DNA from 3 places in the Streptomyces sp. NPDC006529 genome. Region 3 is predicted to be linked to each of the others. Evidence: riboswitches for the same ligand, from Rfam matches in the RefSeq annotation. Region 3 holds a riboswitch; each other region holds the start of a gene.
The links. Region 3 has a riboswitch for cobalamin ahead of ABZY31_RS21025 (ABC transporter substrate-binding protein). Riboswitches for the same ligand answer to the same signal wherever they lie in the genome.

Region 1 (10,518 bases), on a different contig from region 3:
GTCCAGGTCCGGCGCCGAGGAGCGCATGTTCTCCAGGACCGAGCGCTCCGGGTCCAGGGTCTCGTGCTCCTGGGCGTAGTAGCCGAGCTTGAGGCCGTGGCCGGGGACGACCGAGCCGGTGTCCGGCTTCTCCGTGCCGGACAGCAGGCGCAGCAGGGTGGTCTTCCCGGCGCCGTTGAGGCCGAGGATGACCACGCGCGAACCCTTGTCGATGGCCAGGTCGACGTCGGTGAAGATCTCCAGCGAGCCGTACGACTTGGACAGGCCCTCGGCGGTCAGCGGGGTCTTGCCGCAGGGCGCCGGGTCGGGGAAGCGCAGCTTGGCGACCTTGTCGGAGACGCGCACGGCCTCCAGGCCGGCGAGCAGCCGGTCGGCGCGCTTGGCCATGTTCTGGGCGGCGACGGTCTTGGTCGCCTTGGCGCGCATCTTGTCGGCCTGGGAGTTGAGGGCCGCGGCCTTCTTCTCGGCGTTCTGGCGCTCGCGCTTGCGGCGCTTCTCGTCGGCCTCGCGCTGCTGCTGGTAGAGCTTCCAGCCCATGTTGTAGACGTCGATCTGGGCGCGGTTCGCGTCCAGGTAGAAGACCTTGTTGACGACGGTCTCGACCAGGTCGACGTCGTGGGAGATGACGATGAAGCCGCCGCGGTAGTTCTTGAGGTAGTCGCGGAGCCAGACGATGGAGTCGGCGTCGAGGTGGTTGGTCGGCTCGTCGAGGAGCAGGGTGTCGGCGTCCGAGAAGAGGATCCGGGCCAGCTCGACGCGGCGGCGCTGACCACCGGAGAGGGTGTGCAGGGGCTGGCCGAGCACGCGGTCGGGCAGGCCGAGGGCGGCCGAGATGGTCGCGGCCTCGGACTCGGCGGCGTACCCGCCCTTGGTGAGGAACTCCGTCTCCTGGCGCTCGTACTGCCGCATCGCCTTCTCGCGGGTGGCGCCCGAGCCGGAGGAGATGCGCTCCTCGTTCATGCGCATCTTCTTGAGCAGGACGTCGAGGCCTCGCGCCGAGAGGATCCGGTCGCTGGCCAGGACGTCGAGGTCGCCCGTGCGCGGGTCCTGCGGAAGGTAGCCGACCTCGCCGGAGCGGGTGATGGAACCCGCGGCGGGCTGTCCCTCGCCCGCGAGGCACTTGGTGAGGGTGGTCTTGCCCGCTCCGTTGCGGCCGACCAGGCCGATGCGGTCGCCCTTGGCGATGCGGAACGAGGCGGACTCGATGAGGACGCGGGCGCCGGCGCGCAGCTCGACGCCGGTGGCGGTGATCACGGAAATACTCCAGGGCGGTGGGGACGGCGGAAGGGGGGCAGGGACGCGAGTCTTCGGCGCCGCTAATCCGCGAGGAGATTTGCCATGGAGCCATTCTACCGGGGGCGCGCAACTACTTTTCGGGGCGCCCGGCCCCGGCCGGGCGCCGACCCGCGTCCCCCGTTCGGCCCCTATACGGCGCCGGTTCCGGGGCATGCGTACCAGGATGAGGGGGCCGGCACTCGCCGCAGGGGGCGGGATGTGACCTCCCCCACTTGATGAGAGGGCGTGCGGGATGCAGTTCGACGACGACGCCGATCTGGACACTTCCGAGGTCCAGGACGTCCGGAGCAGTCGCATTCCGGGCGGGCGAGCCACCGTCGGCGGCGGCATCGTGGGCCTCATCGCACTGGTCCTGGGGCTGCTCCTCGGGGTGGGCCCCGACCAGCTGGGGCTGTCCGACGGCAGCCCCGAGCCGGCCGCCACGTCCTCCTCCGCCGCGCAGGTGCAGCAGACCTGCCGCAAGGGGCGGGACGCGAACGCGCGCGAGGACTGCCGGCTGGTCGCCGTGGTCAACAGCACGCAGGACTACTGGCGGCAGGAGTTCGCCCGGCGCGGCGGCAGCTACACCGCGGCGCCGACGGTCTTCTTCACGGGCCGGGTGGGCACCGCCTGCGGGACGGCCACCTCCGCGGTGGGCCCGTTCTACTGCCCGGGTGACCGGAAGGTCTATCTGGACCTGGGGTTCTTCAACGAGCTGCGGACGAAGTTCGGCGCGACCGGCGGTCCGTTCGCGCAGGCGTACGTGATCGCCCACGAGTACGGGCACCACATCCAGAACCTGACCGGCACCCTCCAGAAGGCCCAGGACGGGCAGCAGGGCGCCAACAGCAACGCGGTCAAGGTGGAGCTGCAGGCCGACTGCTACGCGGGGGTGTGGGCGCACAACGCCACCAGGACCCCGGACGAGAGCACCGGACGGCCGCTGATCACCAGCCTGACCGACCAGGACATCAAGGACGGCCTCGACGCGGCGGCGGCGGTCGGGGACGACCGCATCCAGGAGAAGTTCCAGGGCCGGGTGACCCCGGAGTCCTGGACGCACGGCAGCGCCGAGCAGCGCCAGCAGTGGTTCTACCAGGGGTACCGGACGGGCGACATGGCCCAGTGCAACACCTTCCGCTGACTGTCACACCCGCCTGCGAGACTTGTGGTCCGGGTCACACGCACGAGAGGGAGTGATCGTCATGGCAGGCGTTCCGACCATCTTTCCGACACTGCTCTACCGCGATGCCCAGGCCGCCATCAAGCTGCTGACCGAGGCCTTCGGCTTCACGCAGGCCGCGGTGTACGAGGGTGAGGACGGCGCGGTCATGCATGCCGAACTGGCCTACGGGAACGGCATGGTGATGCTGGGCAGCAAGGGCCGGGGCGGGGTCTTCGACAAGGCCATGGCCGAGGGCGGCCCGGCCGGGGTCTACATCGTGGTCGAGGACGTGGACGCGCACCACCGCCGGGCCGAGGAGCACGGGGTGGAGATCCTGATGCCGCCGACCGACCAGGACTACGGGTCGCGGGACTACATGGCGCGCGACGCCGAGGGCAACATCTGGAGCTTCGGGACGTACGCGCCGCAGGTCTGACCCGCGGCGCGGGTCAGGCGGGGTCCGGGCGCGAAGGGCCCGGACCCTTCGCGCCGGGACTGCGCCGGTTTCAGACGCCGCCGGTGTGGACCTGGAAGGCAGCGCGCCGCATCGCCTTGGCCAGGGCGGGGTCGGGGTGGGCGGCGGCGAGGGCCACGAGCACCTGCACGGTGCGCGGGTGCCCGACGGCGCGGACCTCGTCCAGCAGCCGGGGCACGGTGGTGCGCACGGCCGAGTCGAGGTGGCGGGCCAGCAGCTCCGCCTCGCCGTGGTCGGCGATGGCGGCCGCGGTGTCGACCCACAGCCAGGTCGACTCCTCCCGGGTGAGCACGTCCTGGGCCTCGTCCGGGTCGACCCCGTCGTGCTCGGCGAGCCAGAGCAGGGCGTAGGGGCGCAGCGCGGGCTCGCGGACCGCGGCGCGGACCTCGGGCTCGGCGGGGGCGCCGACCACGCGCAGCGCCTCGAAGGCCAGGCCGCGCAGCAGCGCGTCCTCGCCGCGGGCGGCGTGCAGCAGCTCGCTGACGGCGTGTCCGACGGGCCGGGCGGCGAGCCAGGCCTGGTATTCGGCGCGGGCCGGGCCGGGCGTGAGCCGGGCGCAGCCGTGCAGCATGGCCGCGGCGGACTGCTCGATGTTCCCGGCGGTGCTCTGGGCGGCCACGCAGATCTGTTCCAGCTTGACCCAGACCGCCCAGCTGCCGAGCGGGGTGAGCGCGGCCATCGCGGGGCCCAGCGTGACGGCGTCGACGGCGGCCAGGCCGCCCAGCGCCCAGCGCAGCAGGCGGGCGAGCGGGACGGGCCGGTCGGCGGCGCGCGCGGGGGCGGCGGCGCTCGGGCCGCCGAGGCCGGCGGCGCCCGCCTCGGAGGCGGCGTCGTAGGGCACTTCGCAGCGCTCGTCGCGCAGTTCGACGACGCGCTGGCCGAGCAGGTCCAGCAGGGCTGGGACGGTCACGGGTCCGGCGGAGAGCTGGAGGAGGGAGAGGACCTGGGGCATCGACTCGACCACTTCGGCGACGGCCGAGGGGGCGATGTCGGCCGGGGCCGGGTGGACGAGCGACCAGGCGTCGAAGAGGGCGACCCAGCCGCGCAGGACGGCCGTGTCGTCGCGGTCCCAGGCGCGCAGGCGCCAGCCGGGGCGGGCGTGTCCGCCGTGCACCTCGACGAGTCCGGCGAGCCGGGCGCGGTCCCAGCCCACCTGGATCTGGCCGTGCGTCAGACCCAGCTGCCGAGCGGCCCGTTCGACGTCGGCGGCGGGCAGCGCGCCCGCCGGGGCGGGCCGGGACCCGTCCGCGACGCCGAGGTGGTGCTCGGCCCAGCGGGCCAGGCGCACGGCGTCCGCCAGGGAGGCGCGGGCCCGGTTCGCGAGGTCGGGCGCGGCGGGGGTACCGGCGGGCGGGCGGGGGGCCGGCCGGGTGCTCCGGTCCGTCACCGCCTTGCGGGCCGTGGCGACGGAGCGCGGAGAGACGAGTCGGAGTCTGGAGTCGCGAGCCAACTGCTCATCAGGCTTTCGGGACGTCACGGAAGCAGTCTCGCCCGTCACGGCCCGAAAGCCCAAACGGAACCGGCCGTTACCGCCGGACACCGAGGGGTCATACCGGGGCAAAGGTGCCTTCGCGCCACGGTGGCTACATCAGCGGGGTCAGGAACCGGCGCAGGCCCTCCTCGTACTCCGCGGGATCCGCGTTCCACATCGCGCCGTGCGGGGCGTCCCGGACGGTCCGCAGGGTGACGAGGTCCGGGCGCGCGGCGGCGAGGCGGCGCGAGGGCTCCCAGGGCGCGAGGGTGTCCTCGGGCCCGTGGAAGATCAGTACGGGCATCCGCAGCGCCGCCGGGTCGGCGCCCGGCGGCCGCCGGCCGGCCCGCAGTCCGGTGCGCCCCTCGGCGGCCCGCACGGCGAGCGGGAGGACCGCGGCCGGGGTCCCGCGGGCGGCGGCGAGGCGCTCCAGGGTGGCGCGCCAGTCCAGCACCGGGGAGTCCAGGACCAGCCCGGAGATCCGGTCGGCGAGGGCGGAGCGTTCGGCCGCGAGCAGGGCCATGGTGGCGCCGGTGGACCACCCGTACAGGACGACCCGGCGGGCGCCGAAGCGCAGGGCGTAGCGGATCGCCGCGTCCAGGTCGCGCCACTCCGACGCGCCGAGGTGGCCGACGCCGTCCGGCGGGGCGGGGGCTCCGAGGTCGCCGCGGTAGGCGAGGTCGAGGACCGGCAGCCGGTGGCGGTGCAGGAAGGGCATGACCACCATGGGGTGTTCGCGGGTGCCGCCGAGCCCGTGCGCGGTGATCACCCAGGTGTCGCGGGCACCGGGCACGAACCAGGCGGGCAGGGCGCCCAGCTCTCCGGGAACGTCCACGTCGGCGTGGTCGAGGCCGAGGGCGGCGCGCGGGTTGCCGGCGTGGATCTGCGGGGTGAGCAGGACCCGGGTGCCGGGGGCGAGGGAGCCGTGGGTGACCCCGACCAGGCGCCGGACGACGGTGTCCGGGTCGTGCGGGGCGTCGGGCAGGACGGCCCCGACGACCGCGTGCACACCGGGCGCGGCCAGGCCGTACGTACCGGGCCACAGGGAGGCGAGGGACCGGGTCAGGGCGACGCGGTCCGCGGTGGCGGAGTGGACGACGAGCTTCGGTCCGCCGGGCAGCGGGCGGCCGGGTTCGGTCCGCAGGGCGGCGTTGGCGGCGTACCGGCCGGCGGCGACGGCGGCCACCCCGGCGGCAGCGGCCAGTCCGGCGGCGGTGAGGGCGGCGGTGACGGCCGCTGCCGTCGTGGTTGCGGGGGGCACCGCTCCAGTGTCGGCCGGGGCGGCGGGCCCGGCCAGTGGAGGCGGTCGTTCCGGTGACCGGGGACGCGCGCCGGGCGGGCGTGATCCGGGTCTCACCCGGGGTCCCGGACGCACGCGACGGCGGGGTGGGAGACCCCCGGTCGGCCGGGGGTCCATCCAGCCCCTGACGTGCGTAAACAGGTGCATCAGCGGTCCAATGGGGACGAGCGCGGCGAACCGTCCCCGGATCGGTACACCGCTCCGCCCGGTCCAGTTCATCTTCCGTTCACTCAAGTTGCCTACGGTCGGCGAGCCACTGACGTCAAACAGAAGCCTGGGTAAATGGAGCACATAACGCTTCTCCTCGGGATCGTGATCATTACCGCTCTCGTGTTCGACTTCACGAACGGTTTCCACGACACGGCCAACGCGATGGCCACCACCATCTCGACCGGCGCACTCAAGCCCAAGACGGCGGTGGCCATGTCCGCCGTGCTGAACCTCGTCGGCGCGTTCATGTCCGTGGAGGTCGCCAAGACGATCTCCAAGGGCCTGGTCAACGAGCAAGGCATCCAGCCGGAGGTCATCTTCGCCGCGCTGGTCGGCGCCATCCTCTGGAACCTCGTCACCTGGCTGGTCGGCCTGCCGTCCAGTTCCTCGCACGCCCTGATGGGCGGCCTGGTCGGTGCGGCCGTCGCCTCCGCCGGTCTCGGCGCCGTCAACGGCGGCACGCTCGTCACCAAGGTGCTGCTCCCCGCGGTCGCCGCGCCCATCGTGGCCGGAGTGGCCGCGATGCTGGCCTCGCGGCTCACCTACAAGGTGGGCAAGAACGTCGACGAGAAGACCTCCGCCAAGGGCTACAAGGCCGGTCAGATCGCCTCGGCCGGACTCGTCTCCCTGGCGCACGGCACCAACGACGCGCAGAAGACCATGGGCATCATCACCCTGGCGCTGGTCGCCGGCGGTGCGCTCGCCCCCGGCTCCAACCCGCCGGTCTGGGTCATCTTCTCGGCCGGCATGGCGATCGCGATGGGCACCTACCTGGGCGGCTGGCGCATCATCCGCACCATGGGCAGCGGCCTGACCGACCTCCAGCCGCAGCAGGGCTTCGCCGCCCAGACCTCGGCCGCCAGCGTCATCCTGGCCTCCTCCAGCCTCGGCTTCTCCCTCTCCACCACCCACGCCTGCTCCGGCGCGGTCATGGGTGCGGGCCTGGGCCGCAAGGGCGGCGTGGTCCGCTGGTCCACCGCCAGCCGGATGTTCATCGCCTGGGGCCTGACCCTGCCGGCCGCCGCCCTGGTGTCCGCGGGCGCCGAGCTCGTCATGCGGACCGGTGACGTCGGCGTGGCCGCCGTCGCGCTCTTCCTCGTCGGCTCCTGCGTCGCCATCTGGCTCGTCTCGCGCCGCCAGGTCGTCGACCACACCAACGTGAACGGCACGCCGGACGCCCCGGCCGAGGCTCCCGGCGTGGTCACCACCGCGATCGCCGCCGTCGTCGTTCCGCCGCTCGCGGGCACCACCGCCGCGGTCACGGACGAGGCCTTCAAGGCGACCATCCCCACCCCGGCACCGGCCGCTCCCCCGGCCCCGGCGGCTCCCGCCGCCGCGGTCTGACCCACAGAGGAATCGGCAGTATGAAGATCGACTGGGCAGCACTCGGCTCCGTGTTCGGCGTCAGCCTCTCCGCCACCGTCGCCCTCGTGACCCTGTTCACCCTGGGCATCGTGGGCCTGTCGAAGCACGAGGCCGCGACCGGCCGGGGCGGCGCCGCCCACCTGGCACGCACCGGCGCCTACGCCTGCTTCTCGCTCTGCGCGGTGGCCGTCGGCTACGCGATCTACCTGATCGTCAGCTGACGCCGCGCGGTCACCCCCGCGCGTCCCACCCGCCCCAGCACGTCCGAAAGCTCCCTCCGGCCCACCGCCGGGGGGAGCTTTCGCAGGTCAACGGCAAGTTGACGGGCGTTCGCGGGGCGTGGTGGACTGCCGGAGCCAACACGGCGGCATGAAGAGGAAGTCCGGTGCGAATCCGGCGCGGTCCCGCCACTGTCACCGAGGAGCCGACGGCTCCCCGGAAGCCAGGAACTCTCGCCACCGGACACGTCGAACCAGGGCGCGGACCCTGAGTGAGGACCTACCTGCCACATGCGTGCCGATCGCGTTTTCGCGTACGGCGCGACGGCCGGCCTGATCGGCGACCGGATCCTCGGTGATCCGCGCCGCGGGCATCCCGTCGCCGCCTTCGGGCGGACCGCCGCCACCGTCGAACGGGCCCTGTGGGGCCACAGCCGGGCCCGGGGCGCCCTGCACACCCTGGTGTGCGCGGGGGGCGCGGCCGCCGTCGGCGCGCTCGGCGCCCGCGCCGTGCGCTCCCGGCCCGCCGCCGCCCGCATCGCCCTGACCGCCGCCGCCACCTGGGCGGTGGTGGGCGGCACCTCGCTGGGCCGCGAAGCCCTGGCCATCGGGGGCGCCCTGGCCGCCGGGGACACCGAGGTGGCCCGGGAGCGGCTGCCGCACCTGTGCGGACGCGACCCGCAGGCCCTGGACGAGCAGCAGATCGCCCGCGCCGTCGTGGAGTCCGTCGCCGAGAACACCTCGGACGCCGTCGTCGGCGCCCTGGTCTGGGGCGCCCTGGCGGGGGTGCCCGGGCTGCTGTTCTTCCGCGCCGTGAACACCCTGGACGCGATGGTCGGCCACCGCTCCCCGCGCTACCTGCGCTACGGCTGGGCCTCGGCCCGGCTCGACGACGTCGCGGGCTGGCCGGGCGCCCGGCTGACCGCGCTGGCCGCCGTGGCGGCCGGACCCGACCGGCGGGGCGCCGTACGGGCCTGGCGCGCGGACGCCGCCGCCCACCCCAGCCCGAACGCCGGCCCGGTGGAGGCCTCCTTCGCGGGCGCGCTCGGGGTCCGCCTCGGCGGGACCCTGGCGTACGCGGGGCGCGTGGAGCACCGGGCGGTGCTGAACGGGGCGGCGGGCCGTCCGGTCGACGCCCCGGACATCGAGCGCGCCGTACGGCTCTCGCGCCGGGTCACCTGGATCTCCCTCGGGGCATGCGTGGCCCTGCGGTCGCTGGTGTCGTCACTGCGCGCGTCACGCCGCGCATCCGGTCGTACGACGAAGGGAAGCGCATGAGCGGCGCACGGCGCGGCGGCGGACTCCTGGTCGCCGGCACCACCTCCGACGCGGGCAAGAGCGTGGTCACCGCGGGCATCTGCCGCTGGCTGGCCCGCCAGGGCGTGAAGGTGGCGCCCTTCAAGGCACAGAACATGTCGCTGAACTCCTTCGTCACCCTGGAGGGCGCCGAGATCGGCCGCGCCCAGGCGATGCAGGCCCAGGCGGCGCGGGTCGAACCCACCGCGCTGATGAACCCGGTGCTGCTGAAACCCGGCAGCGACCGCAGCAGCCAGGTCGTGCTGCTGGGCAAGCCGGTGGGTGAGATGAGTGCGCGCGGCTATCACGGGGGGAGGCAGGAGCAGTTGCTCGGCATCGTCACGGACTGCCTGGAGCAGCTGCGGGGCACGTATGACGCCGTGATCTGCGAGGGGGCGGGCAGTCCGGCCGAGATCAACCTGCGGCGCACGGACATCGTGAACATGGGGATCGCGCGGGCCGCGCGCTTCCCGGTGGTCGTGGTCGGCGACATCGACCGCGGCGGGGTCTTCGCCTCCTTCTTCGGTACGACGGCCCTGCTGTCGCCCGAGGACCAGTCGCTGATCGCGGGCTACCTCGTCAACAAGTTCCGCGGGGACGTGTCCCTGCTGGAGCCGGGCATGGAGATGCTGCGCGGGCTGACCGGGCGGGCGACCTACGGGGTGCTGCCCTTCCGGCACGGGCTCGGCATCGACGAGGAGGACGGCCTGCGGGTCTCGCTGCGCGGCGCCGTACGGGAGTCCGTGGTCGCCCCGCCGGTGGGCGAGGACGTGCTGCGGGTGGCGGTGTGCGCGGTCCCGCTGATGTCGAACTTCACGGACGTGGACGCGCTGGCCGCCGAACCGGGCGTCGTGGTGCGGTTCGTGGACCGGGCCGAGGAACTGGCCGACGCCGACCTGGTCGTCGTCCCCGGCACCCGCGGCACCGTGAAGGCGCTGGCCTGGCTGCGCGAGCGCGGCCTCGCCGACGCGCTGGCCCGGCGGGCCGCCGAGGGGCGGCCGGTTCTGGGCGTCTGCGGTGGCTTCCAGGTGCTGGGCGAGTCCATCGAGGACGAGGTCGAGTCCCGGGCCGGGGTCGTCGAGGGGCTCGGGCTGCTGCCCGTGCGCGTCCGCTTCGAGCGGGAGAAGACCCTCGCGCGGCCGAGCGGGAGCGCGCTGGGCGAGAGCGTCCAGGGGTACGAGATCCACCACGGCGTGGCCGATGTGCGGGGCGGCACCCCCTTCCTGGACGGGTGCCGGGTCGGTGAGGTGTGGGGCACCCACTGGCACGGGTCGCTGGAGAGCGACGGCTTCCGGCGGGCCTTCCTGCGGGAGGTCGCGCGGGCCGCCGGCCGCCGGTTCGTTCCGGCCCCGGACACGTCGTTCGGCTCCCTGCGGGAGGAGCAGCTGGATCTGCTCGGCGATCTGATCGAGGAGCACGCCGATACCGATGCGCTGCTGCGGCTGATCGAGTCCGGCGCCCCGGCGGGGCTCCCGTTCCTGCCGCCGGGCGCGCCGTGACGGCGCCCCGGGCCCTGCGGGGCTCTCCCCCACCCCGCCCCTTCCCGAAACCGGGCTCCGCCCGGACCCGGTCCTCAAACGCCGGACGGGCTGACACCCTCCAGCCCCGCCCGCGATTGAGGCGCGGGGTCCGGGGCGGAGCCCCGGGTACGGTCCGCACCTTCGAAGGAGTGAGCAACACGTGAGCACCCCCTACCCGTTCACCGCACTGGTCGGTCAAACCGACCTGCGCCTCGCGCTGCTG
Region 2 (10,518 bases), on a different contig from region 3:
AGGGGCGACCACGGAGCCGGAAGGCGGGGCAGCCACTCGCACGGCGCGGGTGCCCAAGTACTACCGGCTCAAGCGGCACTTGCTGGACATGACGGAGACCCTGCCGCCCGGCACCCCGGTACCCCCGGAGCGCACCCTGGCGGCCGAATTCGACACCTCCAGGACCACGGTCCGCCAGGCCCTCCAGGAGCTGGTGGTCGAGGGACGGCTGGAGCGCATCCAGGGCAAGGGCACCTTCGTGGCCAAGCCCAAGGTCTCCCAGCCGCTCCAACTCTCCTCGTACACCGAGGACATGCGGGCGCAGGGCCTGGAGCCCACGTCCCAGCTCCTCGACATCGGCTACGTGACGGCGGACGACACCCTCGCCGGACTGCTCAAGATCACCACCGGTGGCCGGGTGCTGCGCATCGAGCGGCTGCGCCTGGCGAGCGGCGAGCCGATGGCCATCGAGACCACGCACCTTTCGGCCAAGCGCTTCCCCGCGCTGCGCCGCTCGCTGGTCAAGTACACCTCGCTCTACACCGCCCTCGCGGAGGTGTACGACGTCCGGCTCGCCGAGGCCGAGGAGACCATCGAGACCTCTCTGGCCACGCCGCGCGAGGCGGGGCTGCTGGGTACGGACGTGGGCCTGCCGATGCTGATGCTCTCCCGGCACTCCCTGGACGCCGACGGCGAACCCGTCGAGTGGGTGCGCTCGGTGTACCGCGGCGACCGCTACAAGTTCGTGGCCCGCCTCAAGCGGCCGGCGGTCTGATTCCGGCCGGGAACGCGGCTCTCCCGCGCGTTCCCGGTCCGCGCTCCGCCGCACGTCCACGCCCTGCGGCCAGGCCCCCGCCATGCCGCCGGCCATCGTTATACGTTCGAGGCCCCGCGGCGTCGACCCGCCCCGCGAACCGTAGTTGACTCACGTACCGCTATGCGGACGGGGGCTTTCGTTCACCGGGTGGTCCCCGTAGATTCCCTGCGCGCGCGCAGATGATCGACGAGGGGACGAGGATCATGCCGGAAGCTGGACCCGAAGCAACCGCCGGGCGGTCGGGAGGCGGGGGGCTCACCCCCGCGTCCATCGCCGTCTGGGCCGCCGTCGCCCTCGTCGGCGCCGTCGGCTGGGGCGTGCTCGCCCTCTCCCGCGGCGAGGAGATCTCCGCCGCCTGGCTGCTCGCCGCCGCGCTCGGCTCGTACGCCATCGGCTACCGCTTCTACGCGCGCTTCATCGCGGACCGGGTGCTGAAGGTCGACAAGACCCGCGCCACCCCGGCCGAACGCCTCGACAACGGTGTCGACTTCCACCCCACCGACCGCCGGGTGCTCTTCGGCCACCACTTCGCGGCCGTCGCAGGCGCCGGCCCGCTGGTCGGCCCGGTGCTCGCCTCGCAGATGGGGTACCTGCCGGGCACCATCTGGATCGTCGCGGGCGTGATCTTCGCGGGCGCGGTCCAGGACATGGTGACCCTGTTCTTCTCCACCCGGCGCAACGGCCGTTCGCTCGGCCAGATGGCCCGGGACGAGATCGGCCCCGTCGGCGGCGCGGCCGCGCTGGTCGCGGTCTTCATGATCATGATCATCCTGCTGGCGGTCCTCGCCCTGGTCATCGTCAACGCGCTGGCGGACTCCCCCTGGGGCGTCTTCTCCATCGGCATGACCATCCCGATCGCCCTCTTCATGGGCTTCTACCTGCGGGTGCTGCGCCCGGGCCGGATCACCGAGGTCTCGCTCATCGGCGTCGCCCTGCTGCTGCTCGCCATCGTCGCGGGCGGCTGGGTCGCCGACTCCTCCCTCGCCGACGTCTTCACGCTCGACAAGGAGACGCTGGTCATCTGGATGGTCGGGTACGGCTTCCTCGCCTCGGTGCTGCCGGTGTGGATGCTGCTCGCCCCGCGCGACTACCTCTCCACCTTCATGAAGGTCGGCACCATCGCGCTGATGGCCGTGGGCGTGGTCATCGCCCTGCCGACGCTGAAGATGCCCGCCGTCACCGACTTCGCCACCCGCGGCGACGGACCGGTCTTCGCCGGCTCGATGTTCCCCTTCGTCTTCATCACCATCGCGTGCGGGGCGCTGTCCGGCTTCCACGCGCTGGTCTCCTCCGGCACCACCCCGAAGATGATCCAGAAGGAGACCCAGGTCCGGGTCATCGGCTACGGCGCCATGCTGACCGAGTCCTTCGTCGCGATCATGGCGGTCATCGCCGCCTGCATCATCGAGCCGGGCCTCTTCTTCGCGGTGAACGCCCCCAGCGGCCGGATCGGCACCACCGCCCTGGAGGCCTCCCAGGCGATCGGCGGCCTCGGCTTCTCGATCACCCCGGACGCGCTGACCCAGGCGGCCAAGGACATCGGCGAGACCAGCCTGCTCTCCCGCACGGGTGGCGCGCCGACCTTCGCACTCGGGATGTCGGAGATCTTCTCGTCCGTGGTCGGCGGGACCGCGATGAAGGCGTTCTGGTACCACTTCGCCATCATGTTCGAGGCCCTCTTCATCCTGACCACGGTCGACGCGGGCACCCGGGTCGGCCGGTTCATGCTCCAGGACACCCTGGGCAACCTGCACAAGTCCTTCAAGGACGTCAGCTGGAAGCCGGGCGTCTGGTTCGCCAGCGCGGTCGTCGTCGGCGGCTGGGGCTACTTCCTGTGGGTCGGCGTGAAGGACCCGCTGGGCGGCATCAACCAGCTCTTCCCGCTCTTCGGCATCGCGAACCAGCTGCTCGCCGCCGTCGCCCTCGCCGTCTGCACCACGCTGCTGGTGAAGTCGGGCCGGCTCAAGTGGGCCTGGGTGACCGCGGTCCCGCTGGCCTGGGACGTGGCCGTGACGCTCACCGCCAGCTACCAGAAGATCTTCTCCGACGACGCGACGATCGGCTTCTTCGCCCAGCGCGACAAGTACCTGGCCGGGATCGAGGCGGGCAAGGTGCTCAAGCCCGCCAAGACCATGGACCAGATGCACACCGTGGTCACCAACGCCACGGTCGACGGGGTCCTCTCCGCGGTCTTCGCGCTCCTGATCGTCATCGTCCTGCTGGACGCGCTGCGGACCTGCCTGAAGGCCGTCCGCGACCCGGGGAGCGCGGAGCTCTCCGAGGTCCCGTGGTCGGAGTCGAAGATCATCGCTCCGGCCGGCCTGATCCCGACGGCCGCCGAGAAGGCGGAACTGGCCGCCGCGGGTCTGGACTCGGGCGGCGGCCGGGTCAAGGAACCGGTGGCGTGAGCGCCGTCCGGGCGGCGCTGGGCCGGATCCGGTTCTACGTCCGCGAGTTCTCGGGCGAGAGCGCCTACGAGCGGTACGTCGCCCATGCGCGCTCCCACGACCCGCACGCCGAGGTGCCCACCCGCAGGGCCTTCGAGCGGGCCCGCACCGACGCCCGCGAGGCGGACCCCCGCGAGGGCTTCCGCTGCTGCTGAGGAGCCACCGCGAACCGGAGGCCGCCGGATTCCCCGACCGGGAACCCGGCGGCCTCTCGCGTGGGACGGGCCGTCGGCGGCGGGGTCCCGGTCGCCGGCCTCCGGCCGCCCCCACGGCCTCGCCGGGGGACCTGTCCGAGCCCGCCGGAGGGACCGCCGAGGGGCCCTGCCGGGGGCCACGGGGCCTGCGGGAGCCGCCGGACCAGCCGGGCCCCGGAGGGTGCCGGGGCGCCCGTACCGGCCGTCCTCGCGCCGCCGCATCGGATGGAGTTGTAGCCGCGCCGACACAACATGTGGGGGTCGCGCAACGAGCGGCCCCCACATGTATGCTCGTGCTCGCTGTCGCCGCAGGGGAATCCGGTGCGAATCCGGAACTGTCCCGCAACGGTATGAACTGCACCCAACCACCCATTGGTGCTGCCGCAAGTCCGAGGACCTGCCGACAGTGCGCCCGGACCGACCGGTCCGGACGCCGATACGTCCGGGCCTCGCGGTTGGGCCGGTGGACGCCGTGTGGAGACGCGCCGAGCCCTGCCCCGGGCCCGCACGTCCGTGCCCGCCCGGCAGCCCCCTCGCCCCGCCCCGTGAGTCGTCCGGAGCCGAGCGAGGGAGAGCCCCCCACGTGACCATCGCGCCTGCCGCACCGCGCGCCGAGTCCGCCCAGCCCGAGGCCACCGAGGGTCCCGGCGCCGCGCTGCTGCGCACCCTCACCGACCTCACCGCCGACCTGGCCGACACCGACCCCGGCCGGGTCGCCGCCGCCGCGCTGCGGGGCCGCAGCTCCGTGGCCGACGAGGCCGAACTGCGCGGCCTGGCCACCGAGGCGGCCGCCGGCCTGATCTCGGAGGACCCGGCGTACTCCCGGCTGGCCGCCCGTCTGCTGACGCTGACGATCGCGGAAGAGGCCGCGGGCCAGGGGGCCACCTCCTTCTCGGCGTCCGTCGCAGTCGGTCACCGCGAGGGCCTGATCGCGGAGCGCACCGCCGCGTTCGTCGCCACGCACGCGACCCGGTTGGACGCGCTCGTCGAGCACGCGGCCGCCGAGGGCGCCGACGACCGCTTCGGCTTCTTCGGTCTGCGCACCCTGCACAGCCGCTACCTGCTGCGCCACCCGATCACCCGCCAGGTCGTGGAGACCCCGCAGTACTTCATGCTGCGCGTGGCCTGCGGCCTCGCCGCGGACGAGAGCGTCCAGGCCGTCGAGGAAGTGGCCTCGCTGTACCGGCTGATGAGCCGCCTCGACTACCTGCCCTCCTCCCCCACGCTCTTCAACTCCGGCACCCGGCACCCGCAGATGTCCTCGTGCTACCTGCTTGACTCTCCGCTCGACGAGCTGGACTCGATCTACGACCGCTACCACCAGGTCGCGCGCCTCTCCAAGCACGCCGGCGGCATCGGCCTCTCGTACTCCCGCATCCGCGCCCGCGGTTCGCTGATCCGCGGCACCAACGGGCACTCCAACGGCATCGTGCCGTTCCTCAAGACCCTCGACGCCTCCGTCGCCGCCGTGAACCAGGGCGGCCGCCGCAAGGGCGCCGCCGCCGTCTACCTGGAGACCTGGCACGCGGACATCGAGGAGTTCCTGGAGCTCCGCGACAACACCGGTGAGGACCAGCGCCGCACCCACAACCTGAACCTCGCCCACTGGGTGCCGGACGAGTTCATGCGCCGCGTGAACGCCGACGCCGACTGGTCGCTGTTCTCCCCGGCCGACGTGCCGGAGCTGGTCGACCTGTGGGGCGACGACTTCGACGCCGCCTACCGCAAGGCCGAGGCGGACGGCCTGGCCCGCAAGACCATGCCCGCCCGCGACCTGTACGGCCGGATGATGCGCACCCTCGCGCAGACCGGCCAGGGCTGGATGACCTTCAAGGACGCCTCCAACCGCACGGCCAACCAGACCGCCGAGCCGGGCACCGTCGTCCACTCCTCGAACCTGTGCACCGAGATCATCGAGGTCACCAACGACGGCGAGACCGCCGTCTGCAACCTCGGCTCGGTCAACCTCGGCGCGTTCGTCCTCGCCGAGACCGGTGAGATCGACTGGGAGCGGCTGGACGAGACCGTCCGCACCGCCGTGACCTTCCTCGACCGCGTGGTGGACATCAACTTCTACCCGACCGAGCAGGCCGGGCGTTCCAACGCCCGCTGGCGTCCGGTGGGTCTGGGCGCGATGGGCCTCCAGGACGTCTTCTTCAAGCTGAAGCTGCCCTTCGACTCCCCCGAGGCGAAGGCGCTGTCCACCAAGCTCTCCGAGCGCATCATGCTGGCCGCGTACGAGGCCTCCTGCGACCTCGCCGAGCGCAGCGGCCCGCTGCCGGCCTGGGAGCAGACCCGCACCGCCCGCGGCGTCCTGCACCCGGACCACTACGCGACCGAGCTGAACTGGCCGGAGCGCTGGGACGCGCTGCGCGCCCGGATCGCCGAGACCGGCATGCGCAACTCGCTGCTCCTCGCGATCGCCCCGACCGCGACGATCGCCTCGATCGCGGGCGTGTACGAGTGCATCGAGCCGCAGGTCTCCAACCTCTTCAAGCGCGAGACCCTCAGCGGTGAGTTCCTCCAGGTCAACGCCTACCTGGTGGCCGAGCTGAAGAAGCTCGGCGTCTGGGACGCGCAGACCCGCGAGGCGCTGCGCGAGGCCAGCGGTTCGGTGCAGGGCTTCGGCTGGATCCCCGCCGAAGTGCGCGCGCTGTACCGCACGGCGTGGGAGATCCCGCAGCGCGCCCTGATCGACATGGCGGCGGCCCGTACGCCGTACCTCGACCAGTCGCAGTCGCTGAACCTGTTCCTGGAGACGCCGACCATCGGGAAGTTGTCCTCGATGTACGCGTACGCCTGGAAGCAGGGCCTGAAGACCACGTACTACCTGCGCTCGCGCCCGGCGACGAAGATCGCCCGCGCCGCGCAGGCCGCCACCCCGGTGGCGCTCCCGCAGGCCGACGCCGACGCCGAGGCGCTCGCCTGCTCCCTTGAGAACCCCGAGTCATGCGAGGCCTGCCAGTAATGAGTTCCCCCCACAAGAGCGCGGCCGAGAAGAACCTGCTCGACCCGGGCTTCGAGCTGACCCTGCGTCCCATGCGCTACCCGGACTTCTACGAGCGCTACCGGGACGCGATCAAGAACACCTGGACCGTCGAGGAGGTCGACCTCCACTCGGACGTCGCCGACCTGGCGAAGCTGACGCCCGGTGAGCAGCACATGATCGGCCGCCTCGTCGCGTTCTTCGCGACGGGTGACTCGATCGTCTCGAACAACCTCGTGCTGACCCTGTACAAGCACATCAACTCGCCCGAGGCGCGGCTGTACCTGTCGCGCCAGCTGTTCGAGGAGGCCGTGCACGTCCAGTTCTACCTGACGCTGCTCGACACCTACCTCCCCGATCCGGACGACCGCGCGGCGGCCTTCGACGCGGTCGAGGAGATCCCCTCGATCCGCGAGAAGGCGCAGTTCTGCTTCAAGTGGATCAACGAGGTGGAGAAGCTGGAGCGGCTGGAGACGCAGGCCGACCGCCGCCGCTTCCTGCTGAACCTGATCTGCTTCGCGGCGTGCATCGAGGGCCTGTTCTTCTACGGCGCCTTCGCCTACGTCTACTGGTTCCGCTCGCGCGGTCTGCTGCACGGTCTGGCGACCGGCACCAACTGGGTGTTCCGGGACGAGACCATGCACATGAACTTCGCCTTCGAGGTCGTGGACACGGTCCGCAAGGAGGAGCCGGAGCTGTTCGACGACGCGCTCCAGCAGCAGGTCGTCGACATGCTGAAGGAGGCCGTCGACGCCGAGCTGCAGTTCGGCCGCGACCTGTGCGGCGACGGCCTGCCGGGCATGAACACCGAGTCGATGCGCGCGTACCTGGAGTGCGTCGCGGACCAGCGCCTGGTCCGCCTCGGCTTCGCGCCGGTCTACGGCGCCCAGAACCCGTTCTCCTTCATGGAGCTCCAGGGCGTCCAGGAGCTGACCAACTTCTTCGAGCGCCGCCCGTCGGCCTACCAGGTCGCGGTCGAGGGCACCGTCGACCTGGACGAGGACTTCTAGGACGAGGACGCCCGGTCCGCCGCCCGCGGCTCCGGCCGGGCCCCGCACCCCGCGGGGCCTGACCGGATTCCGCCGGTCGTTTGGCCCGTTCCACCCCCACCCGTCAACGCAGGCTGACGTACGGTGGGGGCCACCCGGCCAGAGCCCGCCGCACAGCGCTCCGGCCGGCCCCGCAGTCGACCCACAGGGGTTTCCATGTCTCGTACGCTCCGCATGCTCACGGCCCTCGCCTTCACCGCCCTGATGCTCGGCGGTACGGCGGCCACCGCCTCCGCCACGGACACCGGCTGGACGATCATCGGCCACGGGTCGCGCGGCTGACCCGTCCGCCGCACGTGCGAAGGCCCCGCTCCTCTTCCCGGAGCGGGGCCTCGCGCGGTTGCCTCGTACTGCCTTACGGGTCCTACGGGTTGGGCACCGTCTCGTAGCGCGGGGTGCCCTCTTCCATCTGGCGCAGCGCGTCCTTGCGGTCGCGCTTGGACAGCCGGTCGATGTACAGGTACCCGTACAGGTGGTCCGTCTCGTGCTGGAGGCAGCGCGCGAAGTAGCCGGTGCCGCGCACCTTGATCGGGTTGCCCTGGGCGTCCTGGCCCTCGACCTCGGCGTAGTCGGGGCGGGCGAGGGAGGCGTAGGCGGTCGGGACCGACAGGCAGCCCTCGTTCGAGTCGTCCAGCACGCGCGATGCGGCGGGCAGTTCGACCAGCCTCGGGTTCACCACGACACCGGTGTGGCGGTTGCCGTCGTCGTCCGGGCAGTCGTAGACGAAGACCTTGGCGTCCACGCCGATCTGGTTCGCGGCCAGGCCCACGCCCTCGGCGGCCTTCTGGCTGGCGAACATGTCGTCGATCAGCCGCGCCAGCTCGTCGCCGAACTCGGTGACGTCCTTGCACTCGCGGTGCAGGACCGGGTTGCCGACCACGGTGATCGGACGAGCGGTCCCGCGCTCGCGGTGGGCCAGCTCACGCTCCGCACAGTCCTCGGTGTCCACGACGTACCCGTCGTTCACGATCTCGACGACCTCGTTCTCCTGCTGCGCCATGTCCGCCGTACGCCTTCCCTAAGTCACCGATGTGCCGGTACAGCCTACGGCCCCCGGTCAGCAGACTTCTTCGAGATCGCGCCACTCGCGGCTGTCCGGACTGTCCGCGACCCATCCGTCGAGCAGTCCGCGCACCAGTCCGGGCGGGGCCGCGATCCCGCACTCGCGCTCGGGCACCCACAGGGAGCCCGATCCTGTCGTGCGGTGGCCCAGCGGACCGGGGTGCCCGGGCTCGCTGTGGTCGTGCGGATCGAGCTGGTCCCCGTCGCCCTCGCCGCTCGGCATCTCGCTCTCCGAACAGGTCCGGCACAGCAGCCGGACCGAGGAGGACCAGTCCTCGGCGGCGAAGCCCGCGTCCGAGGCGAGCTGCTCCAGGGCGTCGCGGTCGGCCTCGGTGGCCGCTTCCAGCAGCACCACCCAGGTCGGCACCGGCGAGGGCGCCCACAGCTCGATCTCGTCGAACACCGGGAAGGAGGGGCCGGCGGAGGTCACGCGCTCGCCGTGCGGAACCCCGTCGTGCAGGACGACCTCGCCCCAGCGCCGCCCGGAGGAGGGCAGCGGGATCGAGAGGACTTCCATCCGGGCCGGGTCCAGCCTGCGGCCCCAGACCACCTCGGCCTCGCCCTCGGGCGAGAGCCGCACCGCGGCGCTGCCTAGCTCCATGCCGACGGGCTCACCGGAGCCGGTGGCCTCACCGGGCACCTTCAGCCCGTACGCCTGCCAGGCGCGGCGGGCCAGCGGCCAGTCCTGGAGGGCCGTGGCGGCGATGCCCACGTTCCACCAGTCGGGAGCGCCCGACTCGCGGTCCAGCAGGGCCACGGCGCGCAGCCCGGCGGCCCGCGCCTGCTCCCAGTCGTGCCGGAACTTGTGCAGCAGGGCCAGGTTGAACCAGGACTCGGACAGCCAGGGCTCCAGGTCCGCCGCTCTGGTGAGCAGCGCACCCGCGTCCTCGTACCGCCCGTCGCCGATCAGCGTGAACGCGCGGTCGGTGGCCTGCCGCCACGAGGCGGACGGCCGATGCCGTACCTTCCCGAAGATCCTCACGATTCCCGCCTGCCGGTCCAACGATGCAACAGTGCAGCCTTGCGGACACTCTCACTTCGCATCCAACCATGCCCACGGATACGGGCGCTCATTACCCATGGGTTACCCAGGTCGGCCAGGTACAACTCTGGCACGTCCGCCGCGCCCCCGCGCATCCCGTTCCGGCCGCTCCAGGCACGCACCATCGCGCCTCGAAGCGCTCCGCCGCAGCACGCGCGCGAGGCACTCGACGACCTCGGGATGGTGGTCGCGGGCCGTGCCGAGGCGCAGCCGCTCCAGGGCGGCCAGTGAGCCGCCCGGGTGACGGTCCCCGCCCACCAGGTCGTCGTAGGCGTTGGCGGTCCGCACGATGCGGGCCAGGACCGGCTGGTCGCGGTAGGGATCGGCCTGGCGTTCGACGACGACCGCGACCTCGGCGGGCACCCCGGTCTGGCGGGCCACCTCCCCGCCCAGCGCGGCGATCCGGCGGGCCTCGGCGGCGGGCAGCGCGGCGGTGGCACCGGCCGGGACGGGGTCGACCAGGGAGAGCTGCCCGATGTCGTGCATCAGGGCCGCGTACTCCAGCACGGTCAGCTCCCGCTCGGAGAGGCCCAGCTCGCGGCCGACGGCGCAGCTGAGGCCGGCGACCCGGCGGGCGTGCCCGGGGCGGGTGTACCCGGCGATCTCGGTGGCCCGGGCCAGGGAGGTGATCGTCTGCCGGTAGGTGGTGCGGACGGCGTCGATCCGGCGGAAGGACATCTGGGTGAGCAGCAGGGGCACGCTCAGGACGGGCAGCGCCCACAGCCCGGCGACCGCCACCCCGAGGGACATCACGACGCCGGTGGCGCAGATCGCGGACCCGGCGCCGGGCAGCGCCCGCAGCTCGTCCCGCAGCAGTGGCCCGTACGGCCACCCGGTGCGCAGTCCCACCAGCGCGGCGGCGAGGACCGCGTCGCACAGGGCGGTGAGGCCGAGCAGGAGGAGCAGGAAGAGGACCAGGTACGGGCCCTGGCCGACCAGCTG
Region 3 (10,518 bases):
GGTCGTACGTCCACCAGATACTCCCGGGCGCCACGCCGGTACAGACCGCGGCGCGGGCCGCCGCCCCCGGCTGGCTGACCGTCCTGGCCAACTCGGAGGTGGCGCAGGGCGTGCGCGTCCCGTCCCTGGGATTCACCGGGGTGAACCTCTGGCAGGCGGGGACGGCCGGTCCGGTGGAGGCGGGCGGACCGTGCTCGGTGACCATCCGGGAAAGGGCGGACGGGACGGCGAGGGTCCGGGTCTGCGATCCGTCCCGGACCCGGACCGCCTTGACCGTGGTGTGGCACCGGCCCGTCACCGGGGTCCTCTCCCGGTCCGCGGGAGTGGTGTCGGCCGTCCCCGGCGCCGTGTTGCGGCTGGAGTTCGCCGATCTCACCCGCTCGGCGGGGGCCGCCGAGGAGGTGGTGGTGCGTCTGGGCTGAGGGACCGGGGGGGCGCGAGAACACGTCGTCCTGCCCGGTTCGAACACACCCGAACGGGTGACATACCGTGCCCTACATGGATCAGCAGCACATCGCCGGGCACGGCGAAGGAGCGGGCAGGCGACGGTTCCTCGCGATCGCGACGGGCGCGGCCACAGTGGCCGGACTCGGCGCCGCTGTGGCGGGCTGCGCGCAGGGCGCGGACTCCGCCGACGGCCCGGGCGGGGACCGTGCGCCGGGCGCCGGCCCGAAGCCGTCGGGTTCCGCCGGTTCCGGGGGGACGGCGGGGGCGCACGCCTTCGACGTCAAGGCCGAGAACGCGCGGCCGGGCAACGCCGACTGGGCCGTGACCAAGGCGGGACCCGCGCGGGCGATCGAGGGCTTCGCCGACCGGGTGAGCGTCCTCGCGGGCGAGTCGTTCGGGCTCCACGTGTCGACCACGGCACCCCGGTTCACCGTCTCCGCCTACCGGATGGGCTGGTACGGCGGAGCGCGGGCGCGTCTGGTGTGGCGGTCGCAGGCCATCACCGGTGCCCGTCAGCCCGAGGCCTCGGTGGAGCAGGGCACGCGGATGGTGCGGGCCCGGTGGGCGCGGACCACCACCGTCGAGACCAAGGACTGGCCGGAGGGCAGCTACCTGCTGCGCCTGGACGCGCAGGGCGGCGAGGGCCAGCGGTTCGTCCCGGTCACCGTGCGGTCGGCCACGACCAAGGGCCGCACCGTCATCGTCAACGCGGTGGCGACCTGGCAGGCGTACAACAAGTGGGGCGGGTACAGCAGTTACGACGGCCCGAGCGGCGGCTTCGCCTCCCGTTCCCTGTCGGTGACCTTCGACCGGCCGTACGAGTACGACGACGGCGCGGGGCTGTTCCTGGTCTACGAGGCCCCGCTGATCGCCCTGGCCGAGCGGCTCGGCATACCCCTCGCCTACACCACGACCACCGACGTGGCCCGCGAGAAGCGCCTGCTGGAGGGGGCCACGACGGTCGTCTCGCTCGGGCACGACGAGTACTGGTCCCCCGAGCAGCGCGCGCACATCACGGCGGCCCGGGACGCGGGGAGCAACATCGCGATACTCGGCGCGAACTGCTGCTACCGCCGCATCCGCCTGGAGGAGAGCGACCTCGGCCCGGACCGCACCGTCGTCTGCTACAAGACGTCCTACGCTCAGGACCCGGGCTTCACCCGGGGTCACCCGGCCACCGTGGACTTCCGTTCCGCGCCCGGGGCGGACCCCGAGAGTTCGCTGCTGGGCGTGATCTACGACGGCTACCCGGTGGACGCCCCGTACGTGGTGACCAACCCGGGGCACTGGCTCTTCGAGGGCACGGGCGTGAAGCCCACCGACCGTTTCCCGCACCTGGTGGGAGTGGAGTACGACAAGGTCAGCACCGGTTTCCCGACGCCCCGGCCGATCGAGATACTGGCCCACTCCCCCGTGGTGTGCGAGGGCCGGCCCAGTCACCAGGACACCGCCTACTACACGACCCCGAGCGGCGCCGGCGTGTTCGCCACCGGGACGATGCGCTGGGTCGAGGCCCTCGACGCGAAGGGTGACGGGCGCGGCGGCGCCAACCACGGGCTGGACGCGCGCGCCGGGGCGCTGACGACCCGGGTGACGGAGAACCTGCTGCGGGTGTTCGCGGCGGGCCCGGCCGGCCGGACGCATCCGGCCCGGGACAACGTCAAGGCGGTGTACGGCGGTGCGTGATCGCGCCGACCGGCGACTCAGCGCGCCAGGTCGCTCTGCGGGCCGGTGCCCGTGAGCGTGCACGGAGTCCCCTCCGGGGTGAACGAGTGCCGGAAGGTGAAGGCGTGCGGCGCCGGGCCGTGGGTGTGGAGGTGTTCCAGCCTGGAAACCCCGTCCTGCCAGGTGGGTGTCACATCGTCGGAGGTCCACCAGAACGCGTAATTCGGGTGTCCCGTCCTCTCGAACCAGTCGTGGCGCCTGTTCAGCGCCTCGCGGTGCGGACCGGTGTAGATGGCTTCGAAGGCGGGGCGCAGATCGGTCCAGAGGGACAGGGTCGCCGCCAGGGCGGTGGTCTCCGCCGTGCGGCCCTTGCCGTACCAGGCCGGTACAACGAACTCTCCCCACGCACCCCAGTCCGCGTCGAAGAGCGCGCCCCGGCCGCCGCCTTCTGCCGCTTCGGCGTGCGCGAGGTATCCGGGGTACTGGCTGATCGTCCGGTAGACGGCCTCACCACTGTCGTAGAACGCACGGGTGAGAGGTCCGGGATCGGCGAGCGGTGAGGTCAGGACGCCGAAGGTGTACAGGGCAAGACGGGGCATGCGTCTCTCCTTGGGGACGGGCCGCTTGATGTGGGGGACGGGGATCGCCGGACGGGGAACTCCTGCGCAACCGTGGGCGATCGCCGCGACCAGGTGAAGGTAACCGCCTGGGCCGGACCTGTCGAAGTTGCGTTTCGCCGCTCCAAGTGGCCTCCCGCACCGGCTGGGCGGCCTTCGGTGCTCGGGCCGTCCGCGCTTCGCGGCGCCGACCGTCTAGGATCGTGTTCACGTCATCGCGTGCCGGTCACCGTCCGGGTGAGGCATGGAGGTGACCGTGAGGTGCCTTACGGAGGCATTCACCCATGTCGGTCGAGTTGAACCACACCATCATCCATTCCCGGGACGGCCGGGAGTCGGCGCAGTTCCTGGCGCACGTCCTCGGACTCGAAGTCGGCACCGCGTGGGGACCCTTCATCCCCGTCGACACCGCCAACGGCGTCACGCTGGACTTCGCCACCGTCCCGTCCGGGACCGTCACCCCTCAGCACTACGCCTTCCTGATCTCCGAGGCGGAGTTCGACGCGTCCTTCGCGCGGATCCAGGCCGCAGGCGTCCCGTACTTCGCCGATCCGATGCAGAAGCAGCCCGGCGAGATCAACCGCAACGACGGGGGCCGGGGCCTGTACTTCCTGGACCCGTCCGGGCACGGAATGGAAATCATCACCCGCCCCTACGGCAGCGGCGCGACCCCGAAGTAAACCGCGCCGGGCCGGTCCGGGGACGGCCGTCCCCGGACCCGCCCGGACCGCCCGCTCACGGCAGATAGACGATGTGCGGCGCCCCCGTCGTCGGGTGGACCTGGATGCGCGTGCGCACGCCGTACACCTCGGCCAGGAGTTCCTCCGTCAACACCTCGCCCGGCGGCCCCGAGGCCACCGCGCGGCCCGCGTCCAGGACGTACAGCCGGTCGCAGAAGGACGCGGCGAGGTTCAGGTCGTGCAGGACCAGTAAGGCCGTGGCGGGCAGGTCCCGGACCAGGCGGAGGACGTCCAACTGGTAGCGGATGTCGAGGTGGTTGGTGGGCTCGTCGAGCGCGAGCAGGGCGGGGTCCTGGACGAGGGCGCGGGCCACCAGCGCACGCTGGCGCTCGCCGCCGGACAGTTCGTCGAAGCGGCGGGCGGCCAGGGCCTCGGCGCCGACCGTCGCCAGCGCTGCGGTGACGCGCCGGGCGTCAGCCGGCCCGTCCTGTTCCCAGAACCGCTTGTGCGGACCACGCCCCATGGCCACCACCTCGCGCACGGTCAGCCCGAAGGTGCCGCTCGCGTCCTGCGGCACGACCGCCACCCGCCGGGCCCGCTCCTTGACGCCCAGCGTGGCCGCGTCCACGCCGTCCAGGAGCACCCGGCCTGCGGTGGGCCGCAAGGTGCCGTAGACGCAGCGCAGCAAGGTGGTCTTGCCGCTGCCGTTGGGACCGACCACGCCGACCGTCTCACCGGGGCGGGCGGTGAGGTCGATGCCGCGCAGCAGGGTGTTCCCGTCGACCTCGTAACGTACGGCCTCGGCCCGCAGTTCCAGCGGCGCGGAGGTCACCGGCGCCGTCATCCGGCCACCCCCTCGGAGCGGCCGGAACGCCGCAGCATCCACAGGAAGAACGGCCCGCCGATCAGCGCGGTGACGACGCCGACCGGTATCTCCTCGGGCGCGGCGGCGGTACGGGCGACCAGGTCGGCCAGCGTCAGGAACACGGCCCCGCCCAGCGCGGCCACCGGCAGCAGTGCCCGGTGCCCGGCTCCCACGACCATCCGGGCCGCATGGGGAACCATCAGCCCGACGAACCCGATCGCGCCGCTGAAGGCGACCAGCACCCCGATGACGAGGGAGGCCAGCACGAAGGCGGCGGCCCGGAAGCGTCCGGTGTCGAGTCCCAGGGTGCGCGCGTCCTCCTCCCCCGCGAGCAGCAGGTCGAGCGGTCGGGCGAGGGCGAGCAGCAGTCCGGTCCCCACCGCCAGGACCACGGCGGCCACGGCCAGTTGGTCCCAGCGCGCCCCGCCGAGACCGCCGAGCGTCCAGAAGAGGATGGACCGGACCTGCTCCGCCCGGGCCGAGAGGACCAGAGCGAGGCTGGTCAGCGCGGAGAGCACGTACTGGACCGCGACGCCGGCGAGGATCAGCCGCCCGGTGGTCATGGCGCCGCCGCGCCGGGCGAGGGCGTACACCGTGACGAGGGCGCCGAGCGACCCGGCGAAGGCGGCGAGGGGCAGGGTGACACTGGTCGCGACGCCCGCCCCGAGGCCGAGCACGATGACGGCCACGGCGCCCGCCGAGGCGCCGGAGGACGCGCCGAGCAGGAACGGATCGGCCAGCTGGTTGCGTACGAGGGCCTGCAGCACGGCGCCCGTGACGGCCAGCCCGGCTCCGACGGCCATGGCGAGCAGCACGCGCGGCATCCGCACGTCCCACACGATGGAGGCGAAGGCGCCGGGACGCGGTCCGGCCAGGACGATGTCCAGCACCCGGCCGGGAGCGATCCGCACCGGCCCCAGGGCCAGGCCCGCCACCGCGCCGCCGACCAGCGCGAGGGCGAGGAGGACGAGGACGAGGGGGGCCCGGCGGCGGTCCGCCGTCACGCGGCGTCGGGGTGCAGCTGGCCGGCCAGGGATGTGACGGCGTCGGCGACGCGGACCCCGAGGACGGCGGAGGACAGCGGAAGGACGACGAAACGGCGGTCCCTGATCGCGGGAACCCGCGCGAGGGCCGGATCGTTCACCAGACGCTGCTTCTTCGCTTCGACGCTCGTCCCGCCGTAGTCGTAGATCAGCACGGTGTCGGGCTCGCGTTCGATGACCTTCTCCCAGGACACGTCGCCGAAGGTGTCCTTGAGGTCGGCGAACACGTTCCTTCCGCCCGCGAGGGAGACGATCTCGTTGCCGATGCCGTTGCCGCCCGAGGTGAAGGCGGCGGCCTCGCCGGAGTCGTAGACGAAGACGTTCGGGCGCGCCTTGTCCTTGACGCGGGCGGTCACCGCGTCGATGCGGCGCTGCTCGTCCTCGATCAGCCTCGCGCCCCGCTCGGGCACGCCGAAGGTGCGGGCGACTTCGGTGATCTCGGTCTTCAGCTGCTCGAACCGGACCGGTCCCGGGGTGCAGTACTCCACGCTGAGCCGGGTGTTGATGCCGCTCTTGCCCAACGCGGCGCGGTCGCGGCCCTGCGCGGCGTCGAAGGCGCTGGAGTAGCCGCCGTAGACGAAGTCGGGGTCGGCGCCGAGGAGCAGCTCCTTCGAGGGGTACTCCTTCGCCAGCACCTTGATCTTGTCGTAGGCCGGCCGGTAGGCGGGCAGGACGGCGTCGTCGAGGTAGGCGGTGCCCGCCATCCGGTCCCCGAGGCCGAGGGCGAGCAGCAATTCGGTGGCGTGCTGGTTCATGGCGACGGCGCGGCGGGGCGGGGCCTTGTACGTCGTCGTCACACCGCAGTTGGTCACGGTGTACGGGAATCCCCCGCTCCCGGGGGCGGCCGCCGACCGGGTGGTTCCGTCCGGCGCGACGCCGTCGCGGGCCCCTTCGTCCGGGGTGGCGGCGCAGGCGGCGAGCGGTATCAGGAGCGCCAGGGCGGCGAGCGGGCTGAGCGCGCGCAGGGCGGCGCGGAAACGCGGCATGGCGAAGCCTCTCCGGGGGATCCTCGTCCCCTGGTCGAAGTGAAGAGGCGGCGCGTCAGTGTCTGACTCCCGGGCCGCGAGGGCCCGGTCACAGTGGCGGGACCGTACCGGTTTCACACCGGTTTCCTGGTCCGCGCCGCCCGGGTAACCCGGCCGAGTCTGCCAGACCGGCCGCGCCCGGGCCATCGGCGGGGCGCGTCGGCACCACGCGAAAGCCCAGGGGGAGCGGGCTCCCACCTGGGCTGTGGCGGATCTTCTTCGTGCAGGGGCGGCAGGACTCGAACCTACGGCATTTGGTTTTGGAGACCAACGCTCTACCAACTGAGCTACGCCCCTCCGGTGACACCAGCTTCGCACGCGGCGGGCGGATGATCCAATCACTTCCACGATGTGGTCGGGCCCGTGGGAACCGCGCGGGTGGCGGGGCGGGAGGAGGAGACGGATGGTGGAGGTGTCCCGTGCCCGAGGAGGTCCCGCCGTGCGCCGTCTCCGGTCCCCCCTGGCCACCCTCGCGCTCGCCGTACCGGTCCTGCTCGGTCTCGGCGCCGGGCCGGGGACGACGGCCGTCGGACCCGCGACGACGGCCGCCGGCCCCATGGCGACGGCCGCCGCCGGGCCCGGGGCAACCACCGTCAGCGGGCCCGTGGCGACGACCGCCACCGACCCCACCGGCGAGACCATCTCGCTCCGCGGCAACCGCCCGGGCGAGCTGCTCGACGTCACCCTCGTCGCCGTGACCGACCCGGCGGCCCCGCGCGCCGCGCACGCCCTGCGGGATCCGGCCGGGCGCCTCGTCGCGGTCGAGTTCCGCCTGCTCAACACCGGTACGGCCGCCTACGCCGACCCGCCGCGCAGCGGCTCGTACCTCCTGGACGCCGACGGTGAGCGCTATTCCGGCGTGGCGTTGCCGACGACGGCCGGGGCCGAGTTCACCGAAGGACGGTCCCTGGCGCCCGGCGACTCCGCCACCGGCTGCGTCACCTTCGAACTGCCGCAGGACGCCCGCGCCTCGGCCGTGCAGTTCGCACTGAACAGCGGGTCCGCCGACGACATCGGCCAGTGGAGCCTGTCCTGAGCCGGACCGTCGGCCGCCCGACCCCGCGGCACGTACGACACCTGCCCCCGTGACACGTCCGCCACCCGCACCCTTGACCACATCGGCCGCCCGCCCCCTTGACCGCCCTGGTCCAGACCAATAGCTTCCGGATGCACAGCACGCGCACAGCACGGCTCAGGAGCACCACTCCCCGCATCCGCAAAGGAAGCCCATGCGCCGCAGTACGCTCGGCAGGCTGGCCGCCGCCTGTTCCCTGTCCCTCCTGGCGGCCGTCGCGCCCGCCGCAGGAGCCGCCACCGCCCCTTCCGAGGGCGGCTCCGGTCACGGACGCGCCTACCACCGCGTCGGATACTTCACCCAATGGGGCGTCTACGGACGCGACTTCCAGGTCAAGAACCTCGAAACGAGCGGCGCCGCCGCCAAGCTCACCCACGTCAACTACGCCTTCGGCAACATCGGCGCGGACGGCACGTGCTTCACCGGCAACGTCCCCGGCGAGGCCGACGCCTGGGCGGACTACGGCCGTCCGCTCGACGCCGCGGGCTCGGTCGACGGCGTGGCCGACACCTGGGACCAGCCGCTCGCCGGCAATTTCAACCAGCTGCGCGAGCTGAAGGCCCGGCATCCGGGCCTCAAGGCACAGATTTCCCTGGGCGGTTGGAGCTGGTCCACGCACTTCTCGGACGCCGCCCGGACCCCCGCCTCGCGCAAGGCGCTCGTCGCGTCCTGCATCGACCTCTACATCAAGGGCAATCTGCCGCAGGACGGTGCCCGCGGCGGCGCGGGCGCGGCCGCGGGCCTCTTCGACGGGATCGACCTCGACTGGGAGTGGCCGGGGTCGGCCGGGGACACCGACACCACCCACCGCCCGGAGGACAGGCGCAACTTCACGGCGCTGGTCCAGGAGTTCCGTACCCAGCTCGACGCCTACGGGCGGACCCAGAAGAAGAAGTACCAGCTGACCGCCTTCGTCCCGACCGCCCCCGCCAAGATCGACGCGGGCTTCGAGGTCCCGAAGATCATGCGGAACCTGGACTTCGTCACGCTCCAGGGTTACGACTTCCACGTCTCCGGCGAGAAGACCACCGCCCAGCAGTCGGCCCTGTACGCGCGGAACGACTTCAGCGTCGACGGGACGGTGGACGCGTGGCTGCGGCGCGGGGCACCCGCGGGCAAGTTGGTCATGGGCATGCCGTTCTACGGTCAGGGCTGGACCGGGGTCACCGGCGGCGGCGACGGCATGGGCCGCCCGGCGACGGGCCCGGCGCCCGCGACGTGGTCCGCCGGGTACGAGGACTACAAGGCGCTGAGGAAACTGGCCGACTCCGGCGCGTACACCCTGCACCGGGACCGCCGGGCGGGCAGCGCGTGGCTCTTCGACGGCACGACGCTGTGGACCTACGACGACCCGCAGGTGCTGCGCACCAAGACGGCGTACATCCGCGAGCACGGCCTCGGCGGCGCGATGTTCTGGTCGCTGGACGGCGACACGGCGGACGGCGAGCTGATGACGGCCGTGGACCGGGGGCTGCGCGGCCACTGACCCGACGGCCGGCGGGGGCCCCGGGTGGCGCGAACCGACACCCGTCCGGCACCGGCCCCCGCCCCGGGAGGGGGTCCCCCGACCGGCCGCGCGGCCGGCCCCGGGGTCCCTCCGTCGGCCCCTTCCATCGGCCCCCCGTGCGCCCCCCGCCCCCTTGTGCGAGAGAGTGCTCACCGATAAGTGTTATCGGGGCCCCGCTCGGCGGTCTCCCAGGTATTGGGCACCATCGACCGCCGGTACGGACAGGGATCATCACATGAGTACTCAGCACATCGCAGCGCTGGTGTCGGCCGCCCGCGCGGGCGATCCGGGGGCGCAGGACGAACTCGTCGGCGCGCACCTGCCGCTCGTCTACAACATCGTCGGCCGGGCCCTGAACGGCTCCGTGGACGTGGACGACGTGGTCCAGGACACCATGCTGCGCGCCCTCGACGGCCTGGGCGGGCTGCGCTCCGACGAGAGCTTCCGGTCGTGGCTGGTGGCGATCGCGATGAACCGGGTACGGGCGCACTGGCAGGCCCGCAGCACCGGACCCGACGCGAGCGGGCTGGAGGCGGCGCGGGAACTGGCCGACCCCGGCGCCGATTTCGTGGACCTGACCGTCGTCCAGCTGAACCTCACCGGGCAGCGGCGCGAGACGGCACGGGCCACGCGCTGGCTGGAGCCGGACGACCGGGCGCTGCTGTCGCTGTGGTGGCTGGAGTGCGCGGGGGAACTCACCCGAGCGGAGGTCGCGGCGGCGCTGGAGCTGTCCCCGCAGCACACCGCGGTCCGCGTGCAGCGGATGAAGGCGCAGCTGGAGTCCGCGCGGGTGGTCGAGCGGGCGCTGGACGCCCAGCCGCCGTGTGAGGCCCTGCGCGCCGTGGCGGCCGGCTGGGACGGGCTGCCGTCGGCGCTGTGGCGCAAGCGAATAGCACGGCACGCGCGGGAGTGCGTGCGCTGCGCGGGCCTGTGGAACGGCCTCGTCCCGGCGGAGGGGCTGCTGGCCGGGCTGGCGCTGGTCCCCGTGTCGGCGGCGGTGCTGGCCGCGGTCCGCCAGGCGAGCACGGCTGCGGCCGCGTTCGCGTACGACGCTCCCTCCCCCGGCGCCGCGAAGGGCCCGGGGGCGCACGCGGCCGGTGCGCGCCATGACGCGGGCCGCGGTGCGTCCCGCAAGCGGCGGCGCACGCGCCGCAGGGTCATCGCGGGCGGTGTGGTCGTTGCCTGTATGGCCGGTGGTGGGGCGCTGTACCTCGGGGGCGCGCTGCCCGGCTCGGGCGAGACCGGGACGACCGCCGCCGCTCCCGGCGCGCCGCTGGCCGCGCTCTCCACGACGGGGGCGGTCGTCCCCTCCGCCTCCGCTTCGGGTTCTCCGTCGGCTTCCGCCTCTGCGTCCGCCTCGCCCTCTCCCTCGGCGTCGGCGTCCTCCTCCGCTTCCGCCTCGGCCTCCGCATCGGCTTCGGCCTCGGCGAGCGCGAGCGCGAAGCCGACCCCGAAATCCTCGGCTCCGCGTCCGGCGGCCGCCGCGCCGCAGGGGACCGTGGCCCAGGTGATCGCGCTGGTCAACCAGGAGCGCGCGGCCGCGGGCTGCGGCCCGGTCAAGGACGACGCGCAGCTGCGCGCCGCCGCGCAGGAC

Region 1: it holds a riboswitch for cobalamin, as region 3 does, so the genes downstream of both, ABZY31_RS14085 (cobalamin biosynthesis protein) here and ABZY31_RS21025 (ABC transporter substrate-binding protein) in region 3, are expected to answer to the same signal.
Region 2: it holds a riboswitch for cobalamin, as region 3 does, so the genes downstream of both, ABZY31_RS24900 (ribonucleoside-diphosphate reductase subunit alpha) here and ABZY31_RS21025 (ABC transporter substrate-binding protein) in region 3, are expected to answer to the same signal.

What each region holds. Positions count from the first base shown of each region.
Region 1 covers NZ_JBEXPB010000015.1:48,532-59,049, forward strand. Annotated here, with positions in the region: gene ABZY31_RS14050 (ABC-F family ATP-binding cassette domain-containing protein) at 1-1,254, opposite strand, end outside; gene ABZY31_RS14055 (neutral zinc metallopeptidase) at 1,529-2,419, shown strand; gene ABZY31_RS14060 (VOC family protein) at 2,481-2,876, shown strand; gene ABZY31_RS14065 (hypothetical protein) at 2,947-4,302, opposite strand; gene ABZY31_RS14070 (alpha/beta fold hydrolase) at 4,499-5,647, opposite strand; gene ABZY31_RS14075 (inorganic phosphate transporter) at 5,969-7,240, shown strand; gene ABZY31_RS14080 (hypothetical protein) at 7,261-7,482, shown strand; cobalamin riboswitch at 7,595-7,734, shown strand; gene ABZY31_RS14085 (cobalamin biosynthesis protein) at 7,771-8,757, shown strand; partial or broken gene ABZY31_RS14090 (cobyric acid synthase) at 8,754-10,271, shown strand; gene ABZY31_RS14095 (putative cobaltochelatase) at 10,456-10,518, shown strand, end outside.
Region 2 covers NZ_JBEXPB010000043.1:5,120-15,637, forward strand. Annotated here, with positions in the region: gene ABZY31_RS24885 (GntR family transcriptional regulator) at 1-754, shown strand, start outside; gene ABZY31_RS24890 (carbon starvation CstA family protein) at 1,000-3,204, shown strand; gene ABZY31_RS24895 (YbdD/YjiX family protein) at 3,201-3,398, shown strand; cobalamin riboswitch at 3,708-3,857, shown strand; gene ABZY31_RS24900 (ribonucleoside-diphosphate reductase subunit alpha) at 4,021-6,405, shown strand; gene ABZY31_RS24905 (ribonucleotide-diphosphate reductase subunit beta) at 6,405-7,433, shown strand; gene ABZY31_RS24910 (hypothetical protein) at 7,629-7,754, shown strand; gene def (peptide deformylase) at 7,837-8,472, opposite strand; gene ABZY31_RS24920 (hypothetical protein) at 8,530-9,516, opposite strand; gene ABZY31_RS24925 (HD domain-containing protein) at 9,619-10,518, opposite strand, start outside.
Region 3 covers NZ_JBEXPB010000030.1:61,357-71,874, reverse strand. Annotated here, with positions in the region: gene ABZY31_RS21055 (polysaccharide lyase 8 family protein) at 1-422, shown strand, start outside; gene ABZY31_RS21050 (N,N-dimethylformamidase beta subunit family domain-containing protein) at 499-2,133, shown strand; gene ABZY31_RS21045 (DUF3291 domain-containing protein) at 2,151-2,711, opposite strand; gene ABZY31_RS21040 (VOC family protein) at 3,014-3,409, shown strand; gene ABZY31_RS21035 (ABC transporter ATP-binding protein) at 3,465-4,253, opposite strand; gene ABZY31_RS21030 (iron ABC transporter permease) at 4,250-5,278, opposite strand; gene ABZY31_RS21025 (ABC transporter substrate-binding protein) at 5,275-6,303, opposite strand; cobalamin riboswitch at 6,340-6,470, opposite strand; tRNA gene ABZY31_RS21020 (tRNA-Trp) at 6,567-6,639, opposite strand; gene ABZY31_RS21015 (hypothetical protein) at 6,782-7,378, shown strand; gene ABZY31_RS21010 (glycoside hydrolase family 18 protein) at 7,572-8,903, shown strand; gene ABZY31_RS21005 (sigma-70 family RNA polymerase sigma factor) at 9,160-10,518, shown strand, end outside.